Regions from separate parts of the Yersinia aldovae 670-83 genome, predicted to be linked through region 1. Evidence: predicted binding sites of a transcription regulator. Region 1 holds the regulator's gene; the other holds the start of a gene.

Region 1 (15,272 bases):
TGGTCAGCAGGACAAACTGATCATCGGATTGCTGCAACTGGCAACTCTGGTGCTGATGGTGGCGGTTGGCTGGTTGATGAATCTTGGCGGGGCGTTTTATTGGTCAGTCTTGCTGGCGGGTGCGCTGTTTGTCCACCAACAGAAGATGATTGCCGGACGTCAGCGTGATCCCTGCTTTCGGGCGTTTTTGAATAATAACTACGTCGGGTTGGTGCTGTTCCTTGGGATTCTGATCAGTTATTGGCAGTAAATAAGCCTCTGGAAAACAGTCAAAAAAATGGCCAGATGATGAATCCGGCCATTTTTGTTTATTACTTTTGCTTAAAGCTGTGAGTAATCAACCTTCCGGTTTATCCTCTGCTGCGGGTTGAGGCAGCAGATTATTGGTTTCAGCCGGCATACTGACGCTCTCGATGGTCAGCTTCACTTCCGGCGTCATTAACACACTCAGCATGTTGTAAACCTCCAGTGTATGCTCTTGCACGGCATCACCGGTGTCACTGATATAGCCCTCTTCTCGCAAGGTGGCGACCAATGTTGAGAACACCGCCTTATCAAAGAATTCCGGTGCGTTAATTCCATGCAGCACAGACAAACGCTGCGCCATAATGCGGCTCTCTTTCTCCAGCGCACCCCGATTGATGCTTGGGTTCGCACTGAGTAACGAAAGAGTAATCGCATAACGTTGCAGGGTTTCCCGCACACCGGCTGCCAGTAATTGCAGTGGGCGGATGCGGGCCGGGTTCAGTACTACTTCAGTCCCTTTATCGCAGATCAACTGCTGGCGAGCGAGTTCATCAATCAGCGTATCCAACGTTTGTGGCAACTGTTCTTTACTGTAATGCAGGAACAATTCAGCTTTCAACATGGGATAGATCATGCTGACCTGACGTAACAATTCGGCGCGTGTGATGCGCCGCTGGTACATCACCATACTGGCAATCAGTGATGGCAGGATCAGCAAATGCTGGATGTTATTGCGATAATAAGTCATCAGCACCGCTTGTTCCCGTGGCAGGATAATGATGTCACCAATGTTATCTTTCTCCACCTCAAATTTATTCATATTCAAGGCGTGATTAAGCAACTCTTCGGGTGTTTTATCCGGCACGGTGACGTCTTTCGCATAAGGCACGTTACGCAATAATTGCAGGTAGCAATCGAGTTGCTCAAGCAACTGCTCGCGAGTGAGTGAACGCTGACGTGAAGCCAATAATGCGGTTGAACACAGGTTCATGGCATTCGCCGCTGCCGCATTATTGATTCTGACCATAATCTTACCGGCCAAATCATTTACTACAGGCGTCAACCAACTTGGGCGCTGTGCTTCAATCGGATCGATAGCATCGCGCCATTGCGGCACGTTGGTATTCAGATAGGTTGTCAGCGGAATGGGTTCGCCAAAGTTCACATAGCCCTGACCGAGATTACGCAGTTTGCGCAAGCCACGCAGCATCTGCAACAGGCTCTCTTTCTCTTTGGTCGCCCCGCGCAACTCTTTAGCGTAAGTACCCACTTCCATTACATGCTCATAACCGATGTAAATCGGCACCAGCGTGATTGGACGTGAGCCACCCCGCAGCATGGCCTGAATGGTCATCGACAGCGTGCCGGTTTTAGGTTCCAGCAGGCGGCCGGTACGTGAGCGCCCACCTTCAACAAAGTATTCCACTGAGTAGCCACGGGTGAACAACTCACCCAGATATTCACGGAATACCGTTGAATAGAGTTTGTTGCCCTTAAAGGTACGGCGGATAAAGAACGCACCCAAACGGCGGAAGATTGGGCCGGCAGGCCAGAAATTAAGGTTAATACCGGCGGCGATATGCGGCGGCACCAGCCCTTGATGATAAAGCACATAAGAGAGCAGCAGATAATCCATATGGCTGCGATGGCAAGGCACGTAGACGATTTCATGACCATCTTGCGCCAACTGCCGCACGCGCTCTGCATTGTGGACGTTAATTCCCTGATACAAGCGGTTCCACGTCCAACTCAAAACCCTGTCAGACAGACGCACGGCTTCATATGAAAAGTCTGCGGCAATCTCTTCCATCAGTGTAATGGCGTTCTGCTGTGCTTTCTCGTGGGAGATTTTTTTGGTGCGCGCTTCATCGGCGACCGCTTTTTCAATCGCTTTGGAGGTCAAAAGCTTCTTGAACAGGTCTTGACGCGCCGGTAGGCTTGGACCAACCGCGGCCAGACGCTGACGTGAGAAGTGCATTCTTGCTACGCGCGCCAGTTTGTGGGCAATCGTTTTATCTGTACCATGCTCACTGGCCATACGGCGCAGTGAAACCGTGGTAGAGAAACGCACAAAGCTATCGCGCCCCAGCCACAATACGGCAAAAAATTTCTGCACGCCGTTCAGTACGCGCAGATGTGGCGTACCGTGGCCTTCACGCCCTGGAGAGCGGCCAAACATCACGGAAACCGGCAGCATTTGGATATCCAGCGCCGGATTATTGCGATGTAAATCGAGATAATCGTGGAATAGCTTTACCGATTCTTGTTTGGGTGCATAGTAACGAAACACCCTTGGGCCGTTATCGATAAAGACATGGCTGGGCAGCTGCACACCATCGATTTCCAATGGAATCAATGGGTCGGGCAGATCCTGTGCCTGACACTGCGCTCGCAAAGTCAGTAAATCAGCCTTAGAATTGTAAGGCAAAACGTACAGAATGGGACGAGAAGGGTCTAACCCTAACTCAGTCACAGGATCTGCCGGAATAACCTTGCTTTTTACCAACAGTTTAAGTGGTAAATTCAGTAACTTATAATATATTTTACGCCAACCTGACATAACTACATGAAGCCTCTTGTTAGCAATTCGTCGCAAGGATACCAGAAACTGGTTTTGAGATCTGTGGTGATGAGACAACATAAAATGGCAAAAATCATCATTAACTTAAGATAAAGGCAATAAAACATGGCGAATCAATCAACAGGATTAACCCGAATCTATAAAGCGGCCGGTTATTCTGTTAAAGGGTTAATGGCAGCCTGGAAAAACGAAGCCGCCTTTCGTCAGGAAATCGTCACCGCTATTGCTGCCATCATACTGGCTTTCTGGCTAGATGTGAGTGCCATAGCGCGTATCTTACTTATTTCCAGCGTGATCTTAGTTATCATTATAGAGGTAATAAACAGTGCTATCGAGGCTATCGTCGATCGTATTGGTAGTGAGTTTCACGAACTTTCTGGCCGGGCAAAAGATATGGGGTCAGCCGCAGTGTTTTTAGCGATTGGATTAGCACTATTTGTATGGATAACGGTACTTTGGCAGCATATTGGTCAATAAAGGCTCGAACAGTGCTGTCGATGTAAACAGTGATTAATCCCTGTTTTTATTCACTCTTTGGTTCCCAATGCTCGCTTACCTGTATATACTCACAGCAAGACTGTATAAACAAACAGGGGGCGGAATGAAAGCACTAACTACCAGACAGCAAGAGGTTTATGACCTGGTTCGCGATCACTTAGCGCAAACCGGTATGCCACCGACCCGTGCCGAAATCGCGCAGCGTCTGGGGTTTCGCTCTCCAAATGCCGCGGAAGAACATTTAAAAGCACTGGCCCGTAAAGGCGTGATCGAGATTGTTTCCGGCGCTTCCCGTGGCATTCGTTTACTGATGGAAGAAGAAGACGGTTTGCCGTTGATTGGCCGAGTTGCCGCAGGTGAGCCATTGCTTGCACAGCAGCATATCGAAGGCCACTACAAAGTAGACCCTTCCATGTTTAAACCGAGCGCAGATTTTCTGCTGCGGGTAAACGGAATGTCGATGAGAGATATCGGTATTCTGGATGGCGACTTGCTAGCGGTACATAAAACGCAAGATGTGCGTAATGGGCAAGTGGTTGTCGCACGAATTGATGATGAAGTGACGGTCAAACGCTTGAAGAAACAGGGTAATATCGTACAACTTCTGCCAGAAAATAGTGAGTTCCAGCCGATTGTTGTCGATCTGCGTGAACAAAGCTTCACTATTGAAGGATTGGCCGTTGGTGTCATCCGTAATGGCGACTGGATCTGATATAAGCGTTTATTTAGGGTATAAATTAATCGGCTTTCTTATTTTCATGAATGTTTTAATTAAATAATACCTTCTTGTTAGTGTGATAATATATAATTGACAATGAAGTGAGTGAATATATTTTAATATAATCCATTCTAACTGTCTGATTTATATCGCTATAGACACATGGATGTGTCTTATCCTGAAGAATGCTACCCACACTCTATTTATATATCAGTATTTACGTCTATTGCACTGGGGTAAATCTGTTTGTATTGCTCAAAGCTGTCTAATACTGCCGCCTTTTAGCGACAGTGTGATCTTTATCGCCAGGTATCTACTTCTTTCTCGTCACAATTGAGTGGTCGTGATCACAGTGATCATGGCTTTCACATGCTTCAACTACCCCACATTCCGCACATAAACCGTGTGCCTCTACTACGCTGTGACGCAGTGCAAAACCTGATTGCTTTGCCAATTGCGCCAAGGCCTCTTCAATCCCGACGGTAGTGCGCTCGGTCACTATCTTGCAGCGGTCACAGATAAATAGCGCTGAAGTATGAGTCGGCTCTTCAAAATGATGGCATAACACATAGCTATTAGCTGACTCGACGCGATGAATAAACCCTTGATCCAACAGAAAGTCCAATGCGCGATAAACTGTAGGCGGTTTGGCTTGCGGCTCAGAAACTCGTAGCAGATCCAGTAAATCATAAGCGCTGATAGCACCGGGCTGCTGGGCCATCAAACGTAATACCTCTAGACGTTGCGGGGTCAACCGGACGTTTCGTTGTAGGCATAGGCTTTCAGCCTTAGCGAGCAGCGTTTCCTCATTGATCGGTTTCATGATTGTAATCTCGCAACGTAGTCATCAATAGATTCTACCATGTTTGCGCGAGACGTCATATTGACAGGTGTTTGAATTGAGCAATGTTTTTCATCTCACAAAAATATCTCACAGCATATTCTCATACAGTGATCTCATCGAGCATTAGGAATAAGTTGTATTATATTACAGATTTAACTGCGTAGTTTCCTTCGCGGATAACTTGTTAATATGATATAAATCAACTGGTTGCATTAATGCGTTTACCTGTGTAAATACTTCTGTATATAATTGTTTTTTGAAAGAAGAAAATAAAAACTCATTGTAATATAGAGAATTGTATGTCCCACAACACGAGATATAGAACTGAGTTGGATGGATTACGAGCCGTCGCTGTTTTCGCAGTCGTTTTTTATCATGCAAAATTGTCTATTTTTGGCTATGAACTATTCAGAGGAGGCTTTTTAGGCGTAGATATATTTTTTGTATTATCCGGTTTTTTGATAACATCTATTATATTTTCAGACTTAAAAAAAGGTAATTTCTCAGTAAGTGATTTTTTCTTAAGAAGATCCAAGCGAATTCTACCTGCATTAATATTTGTCTTATTATTATCTTCTTTTCTCGCCAGCGAGATATAACGACATCACTACTATCAGCTAAACCAGTTATCTTTATTGGGGCAATATCCTATTCTATTTATCTTTGGCACCAGCCGCTGTTTGTATTCTATAGAATAAAAGTGGGGAGCATAGACACTCAAACATCGCTAGTACTTATTATGATCTCTGTAATTCTTGCCATCATATCGTTCTATTTAATTGAGAAACCATTTAGGAAGAAACAGCTTGCTCTATGGAAATGGGCTGTGATGGGGGTATCTGCATTTATTTTGATACTTTTCTCTGGGGTGACCATAATTAAAAACGGTTTTGCTGATTCTGCAGGTGAACGTTTATCACCCTTGGCAAAAAAGATGTATGAAGATTTTAAAGTTCCTGAATTCCGTAGATTGGAGAGTGTAACCACCGGCCGTAATTACCTTTCAGGCAAACCTACACATCTGTGTGGGAATAGAGATCCATCAGGGGCGTGCAAGTTTGGTGATGAAAGTTGGGTTGTCATAGGAGATAGCTACGCTGCTTCTTTTGAATATGCTTTGCAAACAGAATTAGCAAAAAAGGGAAAAGGAATAATATCTCTAACTTATGAACAATGTTCTTTTGTCTCTGACAAATTATGGTTCGGAACGGCTCCCGAGTGCCCTGATATTAATCGCCGACGTTGGGGGGTTATTAATGCGTTCTCAAGTAAAAAGACATTTTTAATTGCAGCTAATTATGCACAATTTAAAGATACAAAATTGGTTGAGGGTTCACCAGGTAAAGCCCTGAGTATGAATGTAGTATCTGAACCTGCTGCGCCTGACGAGTTGGTATGGGTATCTTTAGCCAGCAACATTAATAAATTGCTCTCTATGGGGCATCGAGTTGTTTTAGTTTACCCAATCCCTACGGTTCGAACGGATGTTAAACGAGACTATTTTAGATTGCTTAATATTAGTAATGGTAACGTCGGGAAAGTCTATGATAAAAGTACTAAAGGATATAATGCAGCAAGTGCATTGAGTGAAAAGTTGAATGCCTATATAAAACCAAGCCCTAACTTAATGATTATTAATCCTGTGGATAGTCTTTGTGAGGGGCATAACTGTCTGATTATTAATAAAAATGGGGGGCTATATAATCAAGGAAGTCATCTTTCTAATGCAGGTGCGAAGTTAGTGTTAGGCCAATTACCTATTATGGACGTGCCAATAGACTTAATTGACGAAAAGTAAGTTATCGCAATAGGGGGAGTGCTATCTGTAATTCAAATTACGGTCGATACATCTCCCCAGATTGACTGATACATTTTTATGCTATCATTAGGGCCGTTTTCCGTAATTCTCGTTCAGCCTTAGCCTCATTTTTGGGTCTGTATCGGGGTCTATCAAGAACAAACTCAACGAATGTATCAAGAAAATACTTTGGCAGACTTAGCCATGAAAAAAAGTGAATCAAGCCTGTTAGCACGCTACCCCCTACAGCGTTTCTCTGTTGCGCCGATGCTCGACTGGACCGATCGCCATTGTCGCTACTTTCATCGGTTGTTAACTAAGCAAGCGTTGTTATATACCGAAATGGTGACGACGGGAGCCATTATTCACGGTAAAGGGGATTATCTGGCTTATAGCGAACAGGACCATCCGGTGGCCTTGCAACTGGGGGGCAGTGATCCTCTGGCTTTAGCGCATTGTGCTAAATTGGCAGAATTGCGCGGCTATAATGAAATCAACTTGAATGTGGGTTGCCCGTCGGATCGCGTGCAAAATGGCCGTTTTGGTGCCTGCTTGATGGGGGAGGCCGAGCTGGTTGCTGATTGCATTAAAGCGATGCGCGATGTGGTTTCTATTCCGGTGACAGTAAAAACACGGATTGGTATTGACCAGCTAGATAGCTATGAGTTTTTGTGCGAATTTGTGCAAACCGTGGCAGAACGTGGCGAATGCAACATTTTCACTATTCATGCCCGTAAAGCCTGGCTCTCAGGATTGAGTCCGAAAGAGAACCGTGAAGTGCCGCCGCTGGATTATGAGCGGGTGTATCAGCTCAAGCGCGATTTTCCGGCACTGACCATTGCCATTAACGGTGGTGTAAAAACACTGGCAGAGGCCAAAGAGCACCTAAAACACCTTGATGGCGTCATGATGGGGCGCGAAGCGTATCAGAATCCCAGTATCCTGACACAAGTGGACCGCGAACTGTTTGATCCCAATGCTCTCGTGGTGGATAGCGTTAAGGCCATTGAAGCGCTTTATCCTTATATCGAACAAGAGTTATCACGCGGTGCTTACCTTGGCCACATAACCCGTCATATTCTGGGTGTTTTCCAGGGAATTCCCGGTGCGCGTCAATGGCGTCGCCATTTAAGTGAAAATGCTCATAAGCCCGGTGCTGATGTCTCCGTGGTGGAACAAGCGTTGGCAATGGTCACTCGCCCACAGGTTAGTTCTCTGTAATAAAGTTCGCTATAAGTTAGTCAAATTGACCATGCCTGCCAGTCTCACTGGTAGGTTTTCTTATTAAATAACGAAAATATTCAGTTGGTTAACGTAATTTTTTTGTTGGCATGTTTCTTGTAATACTCCTTATAACCCCCCGATTTGATCGTTATATATGATGATGTGGTTGTGGGAAATAAACCCTTATTTAGGAGCCAGCCATGTTCGAAATTTTCTTTGTTATCGGTTTTTTTATCATGCTGATGGTGACCGGTATATCTTTGTTCGGCATCTTTGCTGCGCTGCTGGTTGCGGCTGCCTTTATGATGTTGGGCGGCTTATTTGTCATGATGATTAAACTGTTGCCTTGGTTAATCTTGGCCATCGTGGTGGTCTGGATATGGCGTTCAATGCAAAAGCCGGTAGTTAGACGTTACTAAATTTCACTTTCTTGCGGCAGCGATCACAGCCTGAAAGATTAGTAAGACGAATCTGGGAGAAAACGTGTTTTTTCTTGGATGTGCTTGCTAGGATGCTTACCGATACGATTTGGTATCACATTTTCATCCCTGTCAGAGCTAAAAATAGCTGTATAAATGGCACTCGGTTCTGGCGGACTACCCTGTAGTACCCCTACGCTTGCACTAAAAGAAAACAGTGTAACCAGGGCTTCTGATTGTTAGAAGCCCTGGTTATTACTTTCGGTATGAGACTCGGCGAGCAGAACCTCCGGTAAGTAATAAACTAAATAGTGATATTAAAGATTAGAAAATAATCGATCATAGTTGGCAATCATATAAGAAATTTGTGCATCAAAAGCTTCTTTTGCTAATTTATTATCTTCGTCGTTTTTACATTTCTTTTTGATATCAAAAAAACTCTGCTGCATCAATTGGACGGTGACATCCATAGACTTCTGTAATGCAGATAAGTTATTGTTTTCACCATAGCTATTTAATAGGAAATCAAACTTACCATCAGCGAAGTCCCGTAACTTTTGAAACTCTATGTTGTTTATTTTATTATCATGATAAATGTTACTTAGCAATTCATTTATGTCCCTATTACTTACAGAGTGACTCATTGTTTAAACCTCAGTGTATGTGATTGATGATGGCAGTAATCTGGATGTGACGTTTTGAGGATATATATTTCCTTGCAGGAGGGCAATTAGGATATATTGAACTACCGTCTTAAAGTAATAGGAGATAATATTTTTAATAAGTTATAACTGTAAGTAATGGATAGTGATAATTAACTATCCATTATTAGTCTGAGTTATTAAGGAATAAGTAAGCTTGAGCCGGTTGTTTGGCGACTTTCTAATATTTGGTGTGCGCGGTGAGCATCACTTAACGGGAATTGCTGCGCTTTAGCGACATCAACGTTAATTGCTCCACTGCCAATGAGTGAGAATAATTGTTCACTGGCATTTTCCAGCTCTTGCCGATGAGTAACATAAGCGTTGAGGGACGGGCGGGTAACATACAGCCCGCCTTTTTGGTTCAGGATAGCAAGGTCTACTCCTGTCACCGGGCCGGAAGCGTTGCCAAAGCTAACCATTAAACCTCTGCGCCTAAGGCTGTTGAGCGAGTCCAGCCAGGTGCTTTTGCCAACGGAGTCATATACTACGCCTACTTTCTCGCCGTTGGTCAGTTCTGCAACCCGCTCGGCGATATTTTCTGTACGATAGTTAATGGTCGCCCAAGCTCCTTTAGCTTTTGCTAATTCAGCTTTTTCATCAGAGCCTACCGTACCAATCAGCTTGGCTCCCAGTGCTTTTGCCCATTGACAGGCAATCAGCCCAACTCCCCCTGCTGCGGCATGGAACAGGAATACTTCGCCCGGTTTAATTGCGTAAGTTTGGCGCAACAGATAATGGACGGTCAGCCCTTTGAGGAATGATGCCGCAGCCTGCTCGAAAGAGATATTATCAGGGAGTATGGCAATTTTGTCAGCGGCGACATTATGGACTTCGCTGTAAGCGCCAAGAGCAGATTGGGCATAGACCACTCGATCACCGACGTTTATCGCACTAATCTTGGCCCCGACTTTGGTCACAATTCCGGCGGCTTCTGTTCCCAACCTACTCGGGAGATGTGGCGGTGCATAAAGCCCGCCACGGATATAGGTATCAATATAGTTAATACCAATTGCCTTATTTTCGACCTGAACCTCATGTGCAGCAGGGTCAACAGGTGTAAAATCAAGGTATTGCAATACGTCTGGCCCGCCGGTGGTGCTAAATTGGATATGCTTTGCCATGTCAGTTCCTTCGCAATAGATGTATTTTCACCCTACAGGGATCTGCATGGTGTGCCAAGTACCGGCTGAAACCCATTGCCGTGACTGATATCATCATCAATTCCCTTGGTACTTGAAGTCAGTTGCATCTACTCACCTGAATCGCTGATTTCTTTCCGCTCATTGGGATTTATTCATTTACTGTCTATCTGCAACTCCAATTACTTTGTGTATATACTAGGTCGTTATATTTTCTATTCGATATTTTCCTATCGCAACAAAGGTAAAGAACACTTTTCATGGCAGCAAAAAAACCAACCAACAATATGACCGCGCCACGAGACCGCCAGATGGAAGGGCTGAAGCTCCCGCCTCATTCGCTGGAGGCAGAGCAGTCCGTGTTGGGCGGTTTAATGCTGGATAACGAACGCTGGGATAACGTGTCTGAACGCGTTGCCAGCAATGACTTTTTCAGCCGCCCGCATCGCCGGATCTTTACTGAAATGCAGCGTTTGCTGGAGAACAGCAAGCCAATCGATTTGATAACATTGTCTGAATCGCTGGAACAAAAAGGGGATTTGGATTCGGTAGGGGGGTTTGCCTATCTGGCCGAACTCTCAAAAAATACGCCAAGTGCGGCGAATATCGGTGCTTATGCTGATATCGTACGCGAACGTGCCGTTGTTCGTGAAATGATCTCGGTGGCCAACGAGATTGCCGATGCCGGTTATGATCCGCAAGGACGTAGTAGTGAAGACCTGCTGGATCTGGCTGAATCCAAAGTGTTCCAGATTGCCGAAAGCCGTGCCAGCAAAGATGAAGGGCCGAAAAGCGTCGATCAGATCCTCGAAGCTACGGTCGCGCGAATTGAACAGCTCTATCAGCGGCCTCATGATGGTGTCACCGGTGTTTCTACCGGTTTTACTGATTTGGATAAAAAGACTGCCGGCTTGCAGAAATCAGATTTAATTATTGTCGCCGCGCGTCCATCGATGGGGAAAACCACCTTTGCGATGAACTTGTGCGAAAACGCCGCGATGATGCAGGAAAAACCGGTATTAATCTTCAGTTTGGAGATGCCCGGTGATCAGATAATGATGCGTATGCTGGCATCCTTATCGCATGTGGATCAGACGCGTATTCGTACCGGTCAGCTTGATGATGAGGATTGGGCGCGTATTTCGAGCACGATGGGTATATTGATGGAAAAACGCAATATGTACATCGATGACTCATCCGGCCTGACCCCCACTGAAGTGCGCTCTCGTGCGCGGCGTATCTTCCGTGAACACGGTGGTTTGAGCCTGATCATGATCGACTACCTGCAATTGATGCGGGTGCCGTCCTTGTCAGATAACCGAACGCTGGAAATCGCGGAAATCTCTCGCTCGCTGAAAGCGCTGGCAAAAGAGCTGCAAGTGCCGGTAGTGGCGTTATCACAGCTTAACCGTAGTTTGGAGCAACGTGCTGATAAGCGGCCAGTTAACTCCGATTTACGTGAATCAGGTTCTATCGAGCAGGATGCTGACTTAATCATGTTTATTTACCGTGATGAGGTTTATCACGAGAACAGTGATGAGAAAGGGATCGCACAAATCATTTTGGGTAAACAGCGTAATGGCCCGATCGGTTCTGTCCGGCTGAAATTTAACGGTCAGTGGTCGCGCTTTGATAATTATGCAGGCCCGCAATACGACGACGAATAATATCCCCTTTATCCTTGAAGTTGCAGGTTTTTTCACTTGCGGCCTTGGCTTTGGGTATAACCTCTATTAAGGATAAGAAATGAAAGCGGCAACAGCAGTAATCGACCGCCGCGCTCTGCGACATAACTTGCAACAGATACGGCATATCGCGCCACAAAGCCGCCTGATAGCAGTTGTGAAAGCAAACGCTTATGGCCACGGGTTATTAGAAATAGCACACACGCTACAAGATGCTGATTGCTACGGTGTGGCGCGTATCGGCGAAGCACTGATGCTGAGATCTGGCGGGATTGTAAAGCCGATTCTGCTGCTGGAAGGGTTCTTTGCCGCAGAAGATTTGCCAATTCTGGTGGCTAATCGTATTGAAACCGCAGTACACAGCATTGAGCAATTAGAAGCGCTGGAAAACGTGCAACTGCCTGCTCCGATTAATGTCTGGATGAAACTTGATACTGGAATGCACCGTTTGGGGGTTCGCCCTGAACAGGCGGAGGCTTTCTATCAGCGCCTGAGTGCCTGCGATAATGTTATTCAGCCAGTCAATATCATGAGCCACTTTAGCCGCGCAGATGAGCCGCAAGTGGAGACCACTCGTCAGCAACTAAGCTGTTTTGATGCCTTTACTGCCGGTAAACCGGGGATGAAGTCTATCGCCGCATCTGGCGGTATTTTGCTGTGGCCAGAGGCGCATCGTGACTGGGTTCGGCCAGGCATTATTCTGTACGGTGTTTCACCTTTGGATTCGCCCCATGCCAGCCATTATAATTTATTACCGGCAATGGCACTGAAATCCAGCCTGATTGCTGTTCGTGAGCACAAAGCCGGTGAGCCAGTAGGGTATGGCGGCACCTGGGTCAGTGATCGCGATACCCGTTTGGGTGTGGTGGCAATTGGCTATGGTGACGGTTATCCGCGCAGCGCACCATCAGGCACTCCCGTGCGGATCAATGGCCGCGAAGTGGGCCTTGTCGGACGAGTCTCTATGGATATGATCTCAGTTGATCTTGGGCCGGATGCCAGCGATAAAGTGGGTGATGAAGTGCTGTTGTGGGGTTCCGAATTGCCGGTTGAGAAAATTGCGGCTTACACCGGTATCAGTGCTTATGAGTTGATCACTAAGCTGACCTCCCGCGTAGCGATGGAATATCTAGGGGAATAAGGTAAGCTGCCTAATAAAGGCATAGATAATGACTATCGATAAAGGAGAGCAGCACCGTGTTCCAGAATGTTGACGCTTACGCAGGTGATCCGATCCTGTCGCTGATGGAAAGTTTTAAAGCTGATAGCCGTGCGCATAAAGTAAATTTGAGCATCGGGCTTTATTACAACGAACAGGGTGAGATCCCGTTGATGCAAGCGGTTCAAGCTGCGGAAGCACAATTGAATGCGCAGCCGCACGGGACCCCGGTTTATTTGCCGATGGAAGGGTTGCTCGCCTACCGAACGGCTATCCAGCAGTTATTATTTGGCAGCGATCATCCGATGCTGACTCAGCAACGGGTGGCGACGATTCAAACCGTGGGTGGATCGGGTGCATTGAAAGTCGGTGCTGATTTCCTGTATCACTATTTCCCTGACTCACAGGTCTGGGTCAGTGATCCTACCTGGGAGAACCACGTTGCTATCTTTAGTGGCGCAGGGTTCAAGGTGAATACCTATCCGTATTTCGATAACGACAAGTTGGGCGTAAAGTTCGACCAAATACTGGCAACATTGCAGCAATTGCCTGCCAGAAGTATCGTTTTACTGCATCCTTGCTGCCACAACCCGACGGGTTCTGACCTTACCAATGCGCAATGGGATCACGTCATTAAAGTGGCTAAAGGGCGTGATTTGATTCCGTTCCTCGATATCGCTTATCAAGGTTTTGGTGCTGGGCTGAACGCAGATGCTTACGCCATTCGCGCGATGGCGGCGGCTGAACTGCCCTGTCTGGTCAGTAACTCTTTCTCCAAAATCTTCTCTTTGTATAACGAGCGGGTCGGTGGCCTGTCAGTGGTATGCGAAAGTGAAGAAGCGGCGGGGCGGGTGTTAGGCCAACTGAAAGCGACAGTGCGTCGTAACTATTCCAGTCCGCCAAACTTCGGCGCGCAGGTGGTCGCAAAAGTCTTGCATGACAGTGAGTTACGCGGTCAATGGCAGGCAGAAGTAGAACAGATGCGGCTGCGTATTATTGAGATGCGTAGCTCGTTGGTTGACGCCTTAAAAGCCTCTTTGCCAAGCCGTAATTTTGATTACCTGCTACAACAACGCGGCATGTTCAGTTACACCGGTTTTAGCGCAGCACAGGTGGATCGCCTGCGAGAAGAGTTCGGCGTGTATCTGATAGCCAGCGGTAGGATGTGCATGGCTGGCGTCAATCACAGTAATGTTCAGCGTGTTGCGGCAGCTTTTGCTGCGGTACAGTAATCTGATATTGATGTGATTAAAATTAAGGCGATAGCAATATCGCCTGAGGTTAATGACAAAGTGCCCGTAACGGTGAAAACAGGCAGATCGTAAAGAGGCCGTAAACCCTTCCCTGGTGGCGCGGACGCTTTACTCTTCTACCTGTCCTCACCTTGCAAGATCGAGCCGTTAGGGTTTATCAGCAGTCTGAGGCGATAGCAATATCGCCTTTTTTGTTTATTTTTTTCGCCACCTTTCCGTGAGTTACCTTTATCTTCTACTTGTTTAGTCCAAGACCGATGGCTGTAAATCGATTAAAGAATATACTAATTGATGTGGTTGATACATGCCAAACGATCATTCATTGCTCACAGTAAATCTGTTGTCAAAGGTGCAAACTGATGCTTCAGCATGTGTCACTGTTCAATGAAGCCTTTATGGAATAAATAGCTTATGAGGCCGTTTCGCGAGACCGTACCGGCCCATTACAGGAGATATCCACATGAATAATTCAGCATTACTGGAATACTGCATGTCCAAACCTGGGGCAGAGCAGAGCGACCATGAGAAGTGGCAGGCGAATCAGATTAAAGTCGCAGATGTGATGTTTGCTATGGTAGGCGAGACGGAAGGACGCCCCTTTATCTCATTGAAAACCAGCCCTGAATTGGCAGAAAGCCTGAGAGAGCAACATCCGGAGATCGTGCCGAGTGAACACTTGAACAAAGCGCACTGGAACACGGTGTTTCTGGATGGCAAATTACCCAACTCACAGTTTTATTCGTTGATTGACCGTTCTTATCAATTGGTTTTGCAGGGATTGCCCGAACATCGGCGGCAAGAGTTAGTTGTCTGAAGGCTAAAATAGCACTCCAGGACAACTGACTGATTGCCCCGGAGCGCTCATTTAATGGCTACTTACGCTGCAACATCGGTTTGAGGAAGCGAGCTGTATGTGACGCAGCACACTCCGCAACGGTCTCTGGCGTGCCTGATACCAAAATCTCGCCGCCGCCGCTGCCGCCCTCTGGCCCCAGATCGACAAT
Region 2 (15,272 bases), 1.9 Mb from region 1:
GGAGAAGATCTGCTGCCCTTGCGGCACATACCCAATCCCAAGTGCTGTGCGCCCCTCAACAGGGTGTTGCAGCAGGTTCTGCGGTGGTTGGTGATTTGGCTGCCAGGTCATGGTGCCACTTTTGACCGGCAGATGCCCCATAATGCAATTAATCAGTGTTGTCTTCCCCACGCCATTGCGCCCGACCAGACAGGTGCATTGGCCGCGAGGTAACTCCAAACTGATATCCCATAGTATATGGTTTTGACCATAGTATTGATTTACAGCAGTTAAAGTCAGCATCGGTGCTTCTCCTTAGTCGATCTCAGTAGCTCACAGGTGCCCCAGTGTTCTGTAACGGCTAGTGAAGAAGTAACCAGCAAATCTGTATACCCGATGGTGGCAGTACAGCATAAAACACCACACTTATAACGCGTGGTTGTTAGTGTAAATAGCAGGGTAATGAGTTGATAACGGCATTAAATGGCGTCAAGTGGCTATTTTTACCCTTAATCCTCCCACTTATTGCTTAATAGCCCGCTCGTTAGTGCGCTGCACTGTATTCGCCCATACCCCCTTATATTGCGATGATTCACAGAGTTAAATGCAACTCTTAGGCCAGCTTAGCGAATACGATAATAAAGTCTGCATGTTAACGGTTTGTAAAGGGTTTTGGTTTTCTCTCCGTGTAAATGCGCGAAGGCCCGCAAGATAAAGACTGCCGAGCGGTCATGATGTTGCACTTAAGCGGTGCCTCAATGCGAGAAAATGGTGCAATAAGAGACACTTTGGTTAAAAGGTATCGGTTCTGTGAATGAGCTAGTGAAATTTATGGAATTAGCAAGTGGTTCAGTTAGTACTAATTGAAATATATGCCGAAACAAAAATGTATAAAAAACACTAAAAAAGCACGTTTGTCCCTATTTCATCGCTAGGCTGCGATTTTCTCCAACTCCCAGCCTCTATGGGGTTGAATGAGTTATCCACCATTCCTGTGGATAACCTTGTGCATTAGCCATAGAAAACTGGTGAGAGGCTAGAGCGGGCGCGGCTTTGGTACTTGTTGTCCGGATTCTCTACTTTTTATTAAATATGCTTTATTTCAATTAGTTAACTAAAATCAAGCAAGCAAAATATTGCGCTGGAAATGCTGCGTAATGTTTAAGCAAATTGCTGCTCATCGTTTGATGTTGTTAACTGCTGGGGATAAAAAGGCTTTTACAGTGCAATCAGGGACCTGGCGTCACAGTAACGAGGCAAATATTCACAAAGGAAGAAAATAGTGGCATTTTGGTGCTTGAAGCTGGTTTTATATCCAGTATCATAGAGGTGGCAAAAATCGATGGGGCTTCCATAATTAGCCTCCTGACAGTCTGTGTTTCTCCAACGGGTAGCGAATTCATGAGTAAAATATTCAAACTACATTCTGAGTTTAAACCCGCCGGCGACCAGCCTGAGGCTATCCGTAAATTAGAGGAGGGGCTGGAGAATGGGCTGGCACACCAGACGCTGTTGGGAGTAACGGGGTCAGGCAAAACCTTTACCATCGCCAATGTTATTGCTGATCTCAACCGGCCAACAATGGTGCTGGCCCCGAACAAGACCCTCGCCGCCCAGTTGTATGGCGAGATGAAAGAGTTCTTTCCCGAGAACGCAGTAGAGTATTTTGTCTCTTACTACGATTATTATCAGCCAGAAGCCTATGTTCCAAGCTCTGACACCTTTATCGAAAAAGATTCATCGGTAAACGAACATATTGAGCAAATGCGGTTGTCGGCCACTAAAGCCTTATTAGAACGGCGGGATGTCATTGTTGTTGCATCGGTTTCGGCTATTTATGGTTTGGGCGACCCGGATCTCTACCTGAAAATGATGTTGCATCTGACCCGTGGCATGATAATCGACCAACGCTCAATTCTACGTCGCTTATCTGAATTGCAGTACAGCCGCAATGATCAGGTCTTTCAGCGCGGTACCTTCCGCGTGCGCGGCGAAGTGATAGATATTTTCCCTGCGGAATCCGATGAATGGGCGCTGCGGGTTGAACTGTTTGATGAAGAAGTCGAAAAGCTCTCTGTCTTTGATCCCTTGACTGGCCAGTTGCAGCATGAAGTGCCGCGTTTCACAGTTTATCCGAAAACGCACTACGTGACCCCGCGCGAACGTATCTTGCAGGCAATGGAGGAGATCAAGGTTGAATTGGCTGAACGGCGTCAAGTGCTGCTGGCTAACAATAAATTGCTGGAAGAACAGCGAATTGCCCAACGTACCCAATTTGATCTGGAAATGATGAATGAGCTGGGATACTGCTCAGGTATTGAAAACTACTCCCGCTATCTGTCTGGCCGTGGGCCGGGTGAAGCGCCACCGACCTTGTTTGATTATCTACCGGCAGACGGTCTGCTGGTTGTCGATGAATCCCACGTCACCATTCCGCAAATTGGGGGGATGTATAAAGGTGACCGGTCACGTAAAGAAACACTGGTGGAATATGGCTTCCGGTTGCCATCGGCGCTGGATAACCGCCCAATGCGTTTTGAAGAGTTTGAGGCACTGGCACCGCAAACTATCTATGTTTCCGCCACACCGGGTAAATATGAACTGGAGAAATCCGGTGATGAGGTTATTGATCAGGTAGTGCGGCCAACCGGTCTGCTTGATCCATTGATTGAGGTTCGCCCGGTAGCGACCCAAGTGGATGACCTGCTGTCAGAAATTCGTATCCGCGCTGCGATTAACGAGCGGGTGCTGGTGACCACGTTGACTAAACGTATGGCTGAAGACCTCACCGAGTATCTTGGGGAGCATGGTGCACGGGTACGTTACCTGCATTCGGATATTGATACCGTAGAACGGGTCGAGATTATCCGTGATTTGCGTTTGGGCGAATTCGACGTGCTGGTGGGGATCAACTTACTGCGAGAAGGCTTGGACATGCCGGAGGTTTCTCTGGTCGCTATTCTTGATGCCGATAAAGAAGGTTTTCTGCGCTCAGAGCGCTCCCTCATCCAAACCATTGGTCGCGCGGCACGTAACCTCAACGGCAAGGCCATTTTATATGGTGATAGAATTACCGCCTCAATGGAGAAAGCCATTGGTGAAACAGAGCGGCGTCGGGTTAAACAGCAGATTCACAACCAGGAGCACGGGATAACTCCGCAGGGGCTTAACAAGAAAATTGGCGATATCCTGCAACTGGGCAAACCGTCGACCCGTGGTAAAGGGAAAGGGCGGGGTGGCAAAGTGGCAGATACCCACGACTACCAATCCCTGCCGCCGAAAGCGCTGGATCAGAAAATCCGTGAATTGGAAGCGAAAATGTATACCTATGCGCAAAACCTGGAGTTTGAGCAGGCCGCCGATTTGCGCGATCAGGTGCATCAACTGCGCCAGCAATTTATCGCAATATCTTAATATCTTGCGGCACACCACGATTCCCCGTAAGGTGTGCCGCTAAAATTAGGGTTACCAGACAATTATATCCCATAGATTTCGAGATACCGGAAGGCGGCAAGAGCATTCCGGTGAGCTGGGTAGAGGGCAGCCAGTACACCTGCATCTTGAAGGATAGCGAGTATATCAACGATAAAAAAGGCAAATGATGAGCGACCATTTATCAAAAGATCCGTTACATGGTATCACCTTGGAAGCATTGCTGACTAAGTTGGTCGAACACTATGGTTGGGATGGCTTGGCCGACCGCATTCAGATTAACTGTTTCATTAGTGATCCCAGTATCAAATCAAGCCTGAAATTCTTACGCCGCACTCCGTGGGCCAGACAAAAAGTGGAAGCACTTTATATCAAGCTGACGGATAAAAAAGATTGGCTGGAAGGTTCATCCTGATTGCTCTGTATTAATAAGCCTGCAAGTGCAGGCTTATTAATGATAGCCAAAATAGAAAAATAGTTTTTTATTTATATTCTACATAAAAGCCATGCACTTTTTTACCCTCTATCTCTCTTAATGATTCTTTTCCATTGATTGTTTTATAATGACATTTAAGTATATAGTGTGTATTTAATTTAAATAATGAAATAAAAGTTTTACGCAAATGTAATTTATTGACATGACTTATAGTTATGATTATTTTCAATGGAGTGAGATAGTGAATTCTCAATAATAATTAATGTTGTTTTTTTCTTTATTTTTTCTTTGTTTTTTTAATGTGAGTTTATATTAAAGTTTTTTGATATGGACTTTTTATATGAAAGGGATTATCTCAGTAAATATACTGCTATTATTGACGATATTATTCACCTTCCCCTCCCAGGCAGATGAAAATGGTGTAAAAAACGATAATTACATGGAAGTTATCGGGAGTGATCATGGCGATGCAATCATTAAACAAAAAGGTAAATTGGCGTTAATTCCTGGTGGGAGTAATCTGATTTTTCCTGACGAAGAAGGCCGATTAGCAACATTAGATGATGCACTGAAGCATCAATCTGGTTTGCTGGTATCGAACTTTTTTGGTGGTGCTGACCAGCCGCGTCTAAATATTCGTGGTTCAGGCGTGCAAAGTGCACCACTCTCCAGAGGTATCACCTTATTGCAGGATGGTTTGCCATTGAATGATGCTGACGGTGGCTTTCATATCAGTTTGCTGGAACCCCGTGAAAGTAAAATAATCAGCGTCCGTCGTGGAGCCAATGCCACTAGCTCGATAACTAACGCTCTGGGTGGGGAACTGGATTTTATTTCTTATACCGGTCGGGACGAGTCGGGGCGATTACGCTACGAGTACGGTAGTTTCGGGCGACAAGGTTGGCATGGCGCGATTGGGGGAGAGCTAACCGAGCGATGGGATGGGCGTCTAAGTGTCAGCGGTGATAATTTCCGTGGCTATCGTGATCACTCGTCTTCACAGCGAAATGCAATTAGAACAAATGTAGGTTTTGAGCAAGGTCGTTTTACCAACCGTACCTGGTTGAGCTGGACCGACCTCCGTTTTGATGTGGCGGGGTCACTTTCTCAATCCGAAGCCAAAAATAATCCCACCTCTATCTATCCCTTGGTATGGGCCAGAGATCCTCGGCGCAATGTAGAACAAGCTCGGGCTGCCAATTATTCAATATGGCAAGGCCAAGGTTGGCAGCAGGAACTCGGTTTATGGGCGCAACATACTCACGACAATTTTATCACGCCAGCCGTGTACGTACTGAGTAGCGGAAATACTTACGGTATCTTATGGAATTCAGATTTATCGAGCGGTGAACTGAGCTATCGTACTCGTTTGTCAGTTGAACGCTCTGATATGGCACGTGACCTGCGGCAAAATCGTCGTGAGACGACTCAGGATGGCAAATTGATAGGTAGTTACACAATGCTAGCTGAAAATCAAAATGTTGTCCTAGGGTTAGGTTGGCAAGCGAACGAAGACTGGTATTTGAACGTAGATATCAAAGGGACGCATTCGGTACGTAATGCCTATCCCCGTGATGGACGTCAAGAATCAAGGCAAAGTTGGTTTTTCATGACGCCAAAATGGGGGGTTATTTGGTTCCCTCAGCCACAATTTCGTGGGTTTGCCAATCTCAGTTGGAGTCATGAACCTCCGAGTTTCCGAGAAATTCTTTCTAATAATGGCAAAATTAACCGGTTAGCGCCTCAAAAGGCAGTAACAATGGAAGTTGGCGGTGAGGGGCAACTGGCATCTAAAATCAACTGGGATTTAACGCTGTATCGTAGCATTGTAAGAAATGAATTAATTTCACTCTATGATCAAGAGGGTAATTCCACTGGCACATTCAATTATCGCCATAAAACATTACATCAGGGTATTGAGGCTGGGCTTAAAGGCGATATTCCGCTAAGGGATTCGGATATAGAATATCGTTTGGCCTGGATGTACAATGATTTTCGTTTTTTGGGAGGAGAATACCAGGGTAAAAGAATGGGCGGCATTCCACCCCAACAATTTTCCGCAGAACTGTTATACAAATGGCAATACTGGCGTGTAGGCCCCAATCTCCATTGGTTACCAGCGCGTACCCCGGTTGATCATGCTAATCGTTATGATGTCCAATTCCGTGATAAATTTGCTGTTTGGGGATTTAAAATTGATTATCGGCATCCTGATGGCTGGTCAACATATTTAAGTCTTGATAATTTAACGAATAAACGGTACGCGACTGCATCAATTGCTGGGCGGGAAGTGACATCAGAAAAAAATAATACATTATTCCCGGGGGTGGGGCGATCAGTTAATGGTGGGTTTACCTATCATTTTTAAAATTACTGACGAGGGGATATTTCCGCTCATGTAGGCTAAGTTGCAAGTATTAATATAATTGGTAATGTCACTATGGTTAATAATATATATTCTATTATAATTCTCATCTGTCTATTTATATTTTCATTTCTACCGAGGGCATTAGCGAGTAGTGATATTAAATTAACTGATATGAATCAACGAAGCGTGCATTTGAACGGCCCGGTAAAGCGGGCTATTGTTATTCCGATCCCCGCATCTTCATTACTTATTAGTCTTGATAAAGGCTCAGATCGCCTTGCAGGTATACATCCTTTTGCCAAAGTCGCTGCCGAGCAAGGTATGCTGTCAAAAATGTTTCCGGCAGTAGCATCGTTACCCAGTGATACTGTCGGTCACGGTTTTATGCCAAATATTGAAACATTACTGAGTATTCAGCCTGATTTAGTGTGGCAATGGGGGCATTTAGGTAATGACATTATCGACCCTATCGTGCAGGCAGGCTTGAGTGTGGCCATTATTTCATATCCTTATCAAGATGATACGAAAATACAGCAATGGATTTCGCTGATAGGTAAATCTATTGGACATGAATTACGTGCTGAGAAGATTATCCGCTGGCGGCAGAAGGTATTACGGAATGTTGAGTTGCAGGCTGCGCTAAGACCCGATAAGCATAAACCCCGCGTGCTCTATCTTTCACGGTTTTTATCAGAAATTCAAACTATTAGTCGAACCTCTCATACCAATCAGGATATTCGACGTGCCGGAGGCGTTAGCATCACTGAGGATTTTAATGGGCCGCGAACGATTAATCAGGAGCAAATTATTGTTTGGAATCCAGATGTTATTTTAATTGGTAATTTTGAGACCGGTGTAATACCCCGCGATATATATACCAGCCCGGCATTAGCTGAGGTTACGGCCGTTAAGAATAAAAGAGTGTATAAAATTCCTAATGGAGGATTTATTTGGGATGCGCCAAGCCAGGAAACACCGCTCTATTGGCAATGGCTTACTGATATTTTTTATCCTAATAACATCATTTCCTCATTAAAATCAGAAATCGTTGAACGCTATGCCTTCCTTTATGACTACCGTTTGAGCCAACGCGAGCTGAATAAAATATTGCAATTTGACGCTAATAAATTGTCAGTCTATTACACCGAATTATTCAAGGACGAGTCATGAGATATTTCCGTTTATGTCGACAGAATATGACGGTATTTTGGCTGATGACATCTACTTTCTTGATTGCGGTGGTACTGGTTGCACTTTGTTCTGGGCGCTATCCTCTGAGTATCAACACGGTCATCGCTATTTTGTTGTCATCAATATTTCCAATTGAGGATCTTAATTTATTTTCTCAATGGACAATGACTGAACAGCGTGTTGTCATTTCTATCCGTTTGCCCCGGATTTTAATTGCTGCTTTGACGGGGGCGGGTTTGTCCGTTGCTGGCGCAGCACTACAGGGGATTTTTCGTAATCCATTGGTGGGGCCACAAATTATTGGTGTTTCTTCCGGTGCTGCTCTGGGCGGCGCAATCGCTATTGTCCTATTTTCCTCTTTGATATTAACCACCACGCTGGCATTTATTGGTGGGCTACTGGCTATGGTATTAGTGTATTTCCTTGGGTGTTATGGCGGCAGTTCTCGGGTTTTGATGCTGATATTAGCCGGTGTCGTGATCAGTGCTTTTTTTTCCGCATTAATTTCTTTATTGACCTATTTTGCCGATCCTAATAGCACGTTACCCTCGATCGTTTTCTGGTTAATGGGAAGTTTTGCAACGATTAATTATCACAAACTATTTTTAGTTACTTTTCCTATTTTGCTGGGAATCTTATTGCTGTTTTTATTACGTTTTCGCATCAATGTATTATCGCTAGGTGATGAGAGCGCAACAGCTCTGGGGATTTCAGTTGAAAAAACTCGTTGGTTAGTGTTGATTGCAACAACATTAATTACAGCTGCCACTGTAGCGGTGGCGGGCACTATTGGTTGGGTTGGATTAGTGGTTCCCCACATCGCACGGATGGCTGTGGGGCCGGATCACGGTAGGTTGCTTCCAGCTGCAGCAGTGTTTGGTGCCATCTATATGATTAGTGTCGATACCTTAGCTCGCAGTGCAACCAGTGCTGAAATTCCTTTAGGTGTCCTTACCGCATTGGTTGGCGCACCGGTGTTCATCTGGTTACTACGAAAAAACCAGAATAAGGAGGTAAATCGTGATTAATATTAGTGAGTTAAGTCTATCTCGAGGGGGTAAAATATTATTTGATAATCTATCATTCCATCTCAGTAAGGGGCAGATTGCAGCGGTTATGGGGACTAATGGGCGCGGAAAAACAACATTATTACGTTTGATTCTGGGGCTTATTTCGCCAACTCGGGGGAGTACATACTTGTCAGCCGCAGCAGCCTATGTTCCGCAACAGGAGAGTACAACGTTCGCTTATACTGTGCGAACGATGGTTATGTTAGGGCGAGTACGCCATATGCGTTGGTATGATTCACCGACGGCAACTGATCACCGTATAACTGAAAATTGTTTAGAATATATGGGGTTACTACCACTGGCCGAGAAGCCTTTCGATCAGCTAAGTGGGGGGGAGCGTCAGTTGGTGTGTATTGCTCGCGCACTTGCCAGCGAACCACAAATTCTAATTTTGGATGAGCCAGCCGCTGCGTTAGATTTATCAAATCAAGACCGCGTGCTAAGTACATTAAGAGAGTTATCAGTACAAGACGGTATAACGGTACTCTTTACGACTCACTCACCACAACACGCTCAACATATTGCAGATAATACCCTGCTGCTTTACCCGGAGGGCGAGTATCTCTATGGCCCCAGCGCTGAAGTATTGACCGATGAGCCATTGACGCGCTTATATACATTGCCAATACATACCAGCAGGGTGAATTATCAGCACCGCGTGTTGGATGCTATTATTCCGATATTCAGTGATAGCTAGCAAGATAAATACAGGCCCAACTTACACAGAGCCTGCACTACCTAATCTTTGCAGCGTGGTTTCCAGCGCCTGGCGTAGTAACTCGCGGTCATGGCGATAAGGAATATCTTTAGCTTCTAACGGTTGCTGGACAATGATTCGGTCTTTTACACCACTGGTATCAATTCGTGGGCTAACAATTGCTGCATCAATAATTTTTCGGCCAATTTTGCTTTCCATTATCGCCAGCTTATCCTGCAATGTTAACGCAGCGGCTGCCACACTCAGTTCGCGACCCAGATTACCAATATAAATCATGCTGGCAGAGCTACGCCGTAGGGCTTGGGTTAAATCATCTAGCAGCAGCAGTGGCATCAAACTGGTTAGAAAACTGCCCGGCCCGATTAAAATCACATCTGCCTGACTGATAGCTTCAACCGCTTCCCGTGTCGCATGTACATGGGGTGACAGCAGCATCTCTTGTGGCATCTGGTTCAGTTGGTCAATATTTACCTCCCCGTAGACGGGGTGCCCTTCACTATCGATAGCCAACAGGTCGACTGGCTGTTCGGACATTGGGATCAGCCAGGCATCGACTTTCAATAAGCTTCGTACCAGATTGATGGCCTCAATCGGGCGGATACTCAGATGATCCAGCGCTTTGAGCATTAAATTCCCCAGATTATGCCCCGCCAGCTCGCCATTACCACCAAAGCGGTATTCGAACATCGCGGAGGCAACACTGGGTTCGGTGATCAACTGATTGAGACAATTACGGGTATCTCCCCAGGCAATCCCACCCTCTGAGCGGCGAATACGGCCAGTTGAACCGCCATTATCAGTGGTCGTTACAATACCGGTCAGACGTGAGCCTAATGATGAGAGCGATGACATCACTCGCCCCAGACCATGACCGCCGCCTAAAGCAACCACCCGATCGAGATCCGCTAATGTGCGATTTCGCATATTTTCCCTGCCTGTATATTGTTGTCCAGCCCTAAATAGCGTAGCCAATGCTTAAATTGCTGCATAAGTTAACGGATTTAGGCTTGAAACGCGATAAAAGCCCTTGTTTTCGTGATTTTAAACAAAGTATTAGCACCTGATTAAATTAAGCTGGTTTTGCGTGGCTTTGATTATATAAGTCGTTGTATATGAAAATATATAGCGAAAACAGCGATTGGCTATCTTGGCATTTTAGCGTTAGAATCTTTACGAATAGTGGGGTTTTTTAGCAATTTACTGTCGTTAAATATCTCACCTTTTTAACCCATGATTCAGCGGGCACTTTCCTAAACTGCCGCTGAACATAAACTCCTAGCCTTAGTGTCTACGTTGTTTCTCTATCACCAACAATATGATGCTCTGGCCGTGGCCTTAAGCCACCAGGGTGCGAGGTAGAAATGCCTGCATCTCCCGTATTTGGAAAGGTGTTATGGTACAACTCACTGACGCATTTGCGCGCAAGTTCTATTACTTACGCCTATCGGTAACCGATGTGTGCAATTTCCGTTGCACTTATTGCCTGCCGGATGGCTATCGCCCCGACGGATTAAAAAGTTTTCTAAGCCTTGACGAGATACGCCGCGTTAGCCGTGCTTTCGCCCTGTTAGGAACGGAAAAAATTCGTCTGACCGGTGGTGAGCCTTCCATGCGGCGTGATTTCACGGATATTATTGCTACTATTCGGCAAAATCCCGCTATCCGCACGCTGGCAGTTACCACCAATGGTTACCGTTTGGCCCGTGATGCTGCACAATGGCGCGATGCAGGGCTGACCGCCATTAACGTTAGCGTCGATAGTCTGGACCCACGCCAGTTTCACGCTATTACCGGGCAGGACAAATTTCATCAGGTGATGCAAGGTATTGATGCCGCCTTTGATGCTGGTTTTGACAAGGTGAAAATCAACGCAGTGTTAATGCGTGATGTCAATGATCGCAACCTGAACGCCTTTCTCAACTGGATCAAATCTCGCCCCATTCAACTGCGTTTTATTGAACTAATGGAAACCGGTGAAGGGGGCAAACTATTCCACAAACACCATGTTTCTGGTGACGTTATTCGCCAACAGTTGCTCAAACAAGGCTGGCAGCAGCAAGAACGCGCGCGTAGCGATGGCCCGGCTCAGGTATTCCATCACCCAGACTATTTGGGGGAAGTGGGGCTTATCATGCCTTATGAGAAAGACTTCTGTGCCAGTTGTAATCGTCTGCGGGTATCGGCGTTGGGCAATCTGCATCTGTGTCTGTTTGGCGAGCAGGGCATTACGTTGCGTGATTTGCTGGGGAGTGACGACCAACAAGATGAGCTGATGGCGCGCATCCAAAGTGCCTTGCAGACCAAAAAACAGACGCATTTCCTGCATCAGGGCAATAGTGGCATTACGCAGAACTTATCATTCATTGGCGGCTAATGTTGTGGCGCTCGTCGCCCATATAGCGGTAATGATATTTTAGAAAGGTATTCTCTAATATGACCCAATTGACCCATATTAACGCCGCTGGCGAAGCCCATATGGTGGATGTTTCTGCTAAAGCTGAGACAGTACGTGAAGCGCGTGCGGAAGCTTTTGTTGAAATGCAGGCCGCGACACTGGCGATGATTATTGATGGTAGCCATCACAAAGGTGATGTCTTTGCCACAGCGCGAATCGCCGGAATTCAGGCGGCCAAAAAGACCTGGGAATTGATCCCGCTGTGTCACCCCTTGCTGCTGACCAAAGTAGAAGTTCAACTACAGGCGCAGCCGGAGCACAATCGAGTACGGATTGAGACTTGTTGCCGCCTGACCGGTAAAACCGGCGTAGAGATGGAAGCGTTAACCGCCGCGTCAGTGGCGGCACTGACGATTTACGACATGTGCAAAGCAGTACAAAAAGACATGATAATTGGCCCGGTACGTCTGCTGACCAAAAGTGGCGGAAAATCCGGTGACTTCAAGGTAACCTAATGATTCAAATTCTATTTTTTGCTCAGGTTCGTGAACTGGTGGGGATGGAGCGCTTGGAATTGGCCGCAGAGTTCCCGACCGTTGAAGCTTTGCGTCAATCCTTGTGCCAACGCGGAGAGCGCTGGCAGTTGGCGCTTGAAGAGGGCAAATTGCTGACGGCGGTGAATCAGTCGCTAGTGAATGCCCAACACCCACTGGTTGCCGGTGATGAAGTCGCGTTCTTCCCGCCGGTCACCGGGGGATGAGCATGGACAATACGCGGATTCGTGTCGGCACTGAAACCTTCAGCGTCGGTGATGAATATCACTGGTTGTCACAGTGTGACGACGATGGTGCGGTGGTGACGTTTACCGGTAAAGTTCGCAATCATAATTTGGGTGATAGCGTCAGTGCGCTGACGCTTGAGCACTATCCCGGTATGACGGAAAAGGCGCTAGTTGAGATTATTGATGATGCACGACGCCGTTGGCCATTGCAGCGCGTTTCAGTGATTCATCGGGTAGGGCCGCTGTACCCAGGCGATGAAATTGTTTTTGTTGGCGTGACCAGTGCGCATCGCAGTATGGCGTTTGATGCGGCTGAATTTATTATGGATTACCTGAAAACAAAGGCACCATTTTGGAAACGGGAAGCTACAACCGACGGCGAACGGTGGGTTGAATCTCGCGACAGTGATCATGTGGCGGCCAAGCGTTGGTAAACCGTACGTAAACCCGTGTAAAGATCAGCCCTAAATACCTATTTTTACTCCCTTGTTTGCCCTATTTGTGTGATACCCTTAAAAAGTCGGTGGGCTGTCAGTTGATAGCCTGTATCATTATTATATGCATAAGGTAACTACCATGGATCGCTATCCACGCTCTAATGGTTCAATTGTCGAACGTGCCAACTCAGGCATTCAGGCATATATGGCGCAGGTATACGGCTGGATGACCTGTGGTCTGTTATTAACGGCGGTTGTCGCCTGGTATGCAGCGAACACTCCTGCGATACTGAACTTTATCTTCTCCAGCCAGATCACTTTTTTCGGGCTGATTATTGTGCAGTTAGGTCTGGTATTTGTGATTTCCGGCATGGTTAATCGCTTGAGCGGTTCAATGGCGACCTCGCTGTTTATGCTCTATTCAGCATTAACCGGCTTAACGATATCCAGCATTTTCATCATGTACACCAGCTCTTCTATCGCCAGCACATTCTTGATTGCGGCCGGTATGTTTGGTGCCATGAGCTTCTATGGCTACACGACCAAGCGTGATTTGAGTGGGTTGGGCAGCATGTTGTTTATGGGCCTGATTGGTATCGTTCTGGCATCCATCGTTAATATTTGGCTGAAAAGCCCGGCATTAATGTGGGCTGTGACTTACATCGGCGTGCTAGTGTTTGTGGGTCTGACCGCTTATGACACTCAGAAGCTGAAAAATATGGGCGCGCAGTTGGATGCCAATGATAGAGATAGCTTCCGCAAATATTCTATTGTGGGCGCATTGACTCTGTATCTTGATTTCATCAACTTGTTCTTGATGTTGCTACGAATCTTCGGCAACCGTCGCTAAGCTGGTTGATTAAGGGCTGCGGTGCGGCAAATTTGCCCGCCGTACGCTGCTAGAAATTTGCAAGGACACCAGATTGGTGTCCTTTTTGTTTTGTGTGGGTTCAGCAAATCGCTGTGTTACGCAATTTTCCGCCTAAACATCGCATAAGCGGCACTTCCTGTCGTGGCCGTTATCACCAGCAGCGGCCATAAGCTGTGCCAGATAATATCGAAGCTGGCATCCTTGAGATAAATCTGTTTAGTAATATCGGTAAAGTGGCGGATAGGATTAATCCAGGTGATATTTTGCAACCAGACGGGCATGTTCTCCACCGGCGAGACATAACCGGACAGCAGGATTGCAGGCATCATAAAGACAAATACACCGATAAATGCTTGCTGCTGCGTGGAACATAGCGAGGAGATCAGCAAGCCGAATCCGACCAGCGACAAACCGTAGAGCAACATGGTGACGTAAAACAGCACCAGCGAGCCGGCGAACGGGATCTGATAGAAAAATATGCCGATAAACAACACAATAGTTGCCTGGAAGGTCGCAACTATCAATGCTGGTACCGCTTTGCCAATAAAAATCTGCCAGGTAGTCAATGGGGAAACCAGTAACTGTTCCAGTGTGCCTTGTTCGCGCTCACGGGCGACCGACAGCGAGGTGACAATCAGCACGCCGATGGTGGTAATCATCGCAATCAATGACGGCACAACGAACCATTTGTAGTCCAGATTCGGGTTATACCAGTTGCGTACCACTAACTCGCTGTTATTTGGCATGACTTTGCCTTTGGTCAATTCCAACTGATAGTTCTGCACGATTTGCTGAATATAATTTGCCGCAATCTGGGCGCTATTTGAGTTCCGCCCATCCAACACCAGTTGTAGCTGCGTGGTTTTACCGTTAGCCAAATCAGCACTGAATTGTTCCGGGAATCGGATCAATAATAATGCTTTCTGGTTATCAATCACCGGCTGGATCTCTTGTGGGCTGTGGAGCAGCAACACATGAGAAAAAGCTTCTGCTTTGGCAAAGCGTTGGGTCAATTCCACCGAGGCGTGCCCACTGTCTTCGCTGTAAATGGCGATAGTGGCATTGGTGACTTCCAGTGTGGCGGCGAACGGGAATAATATTACCTGTAATATCACTGGCATGATTAATATCGCGCGGGTTTGCGGCTCACGTAATAGAGACTGCAACTCTTTGATAATCAATGTATAAAGGCGATGAAACATAGTTAACTCTCTTCCTTTAATCTAGCCGGCGACGAGTCTTCCATACCGTCAGGCCAATAAATACAACGGCTGATGCTATCAGGAACAACAGGTTAATCACCAAAACTGTACCGATATTCCCCGCCAAGAATAGGGTTTGCAGGCTGCTGACAAAGTAGCGTGCCGGGATGATATAGGTCACAGCACGGACAACCGCGGGCATACTGTCAATCTCAAAAATAAAGCCTGACAGCATGACTGCGGGTAGAAATGCGGCGTTCAGCGCCACCATAGCGGCGTTAAACTGGTTGCGGGTGATAGTTGAAATCAGTAATCCCATACCCAACGTGCTGGCTAAGAACAAGCTGGTCATGACAAATAATATCCACAACGAGCCGCGGAAGGGGACGCGG

The links. Region 1 encodes LexA, which represses DNA repair genes until DNA is damaged. Its sites were predicted from a motif close to TNCTGTATGTACATACAGNA; they were not measured.
Region 2: the regulator LexA is predicted to act here: its motif matches at 1,281-1,300, upstream of uvrB (excinuclease ABC subunit UvrB).

What each region holds. Positions count from the first base shown of each region.
Region 1 is NZ_CP009781.1:2,287,256-2,302,527, reverse strand. Features, by position in the region: gene ubiA (4-hydroxybenzoate octaprenyltransferase) at 1-250, shown strand, start outside; gene plsB (glycerol-3-phosphate 1-O-acyltransferase PlsB) at 338-2,806, opposite strand; gene AT01_RS10490 (diacylglycerol kinase) at 2,933-3,304, shown strand; gene lexA (transcriptional repressor LexA) at 3,429-4,037, shown strand; gene zur (zinc uptake transcriptional repressor Zur) at 4,357-4,866, opposite strand; gene AT01_RS22285 (acyltransferase family protein) at 5,187-5,486, shown strand; gene AT01_RS10475 (SGNH hydrolase domain-containing protein) at 5,627-6,685, shown strand; gene dusA (tRNA dihydrouridine(20/20a) synthase DusA) at 6,890-7,906, shown strand; gene pspG (envelope stress response protein PspG) at 8,110-8,328, shown strand; gene AT01_RS10460 (hypothetical protein) at 8,646-8,972, opposite strand; gene AT01_RS10455 (quinone oxidoreductase) at 9,170-10,153, opposite strand; gene dnaB (replicative DNA helicase) at 10,432-11,838, shown strand; gene alr (alanine racemase) at 11,918-12,997, shown strand; gene AT01_RS10440 (amino acid aminotransferase) at 13,054-14,247, shown strand; gene AT01_RS10435 (MmcQ/YjbR family DNA-binding protein) at 14,729-15,082, shown strand; gene uvrA (excinuclease ABC subunit UvrA) at 15,141-15,272, opposite strand, start outside.
Region 2 is NZ_CP009781.1:4,214,011-4,229,282, forward strand. Features, by position in the region: gene AT01_RS18970 (ABC transporter ATP-binding protein) at 1-282, opposite strand, end outside; gene uvrB (excinuclease ABC subunit UvrB) at 1,381-3,393, shown strand; gene AT01_RS18980 (VF530 family protein) at 3,581-3,826, shown strand; gene AT01_RS18985 (TonB-dependent receptor family protein) at 4,188-6,215, shown strand; gene AT01_RS18990 (ABC transporter substrate-binding protein) at 6,288-7,385, shown strand; gene AT01_RS18995 (FecCD family ABC transporter permease) at 7,382-8,434, shown strand; gene AT01_RS19000 (ABC transporter ATP-binding protein) at 8,427-9,173, shown strand; gene yvcK (uridine diphosphate-N-acetylglucosamine-binding protein YvcK) at 9,195-10,118, opposite strand; molybdenum cofactor riboswitch at 10,455-10,601, shown strand; gene moaA (GTP 3',8-cyclase MoaA) at 10,588-11,568, shown strand; gene moaC (cyclic pyranopterin monophosphate synthase MoaC) at 11,628-12,104, shown strand; gene moaD (molybdopterin synthase sulfur carrier subunit) at 12,104-12,349, shown strand; gene moaE (molybdopterin synthase catalytic subunit MoaE) at 12,352-12,804, shown strand; gene AT01_RS19030 (Bax inhibitor-1/YccA family protein) at 12,947-13,657, shown strand; gene AT01_RS19035 (ABC transporter permease) at 13,774-14,880, opposite strand; gene AT01_RS19040 (ABC transporter permease) at 14,897-15,272, opposite strand, start outside.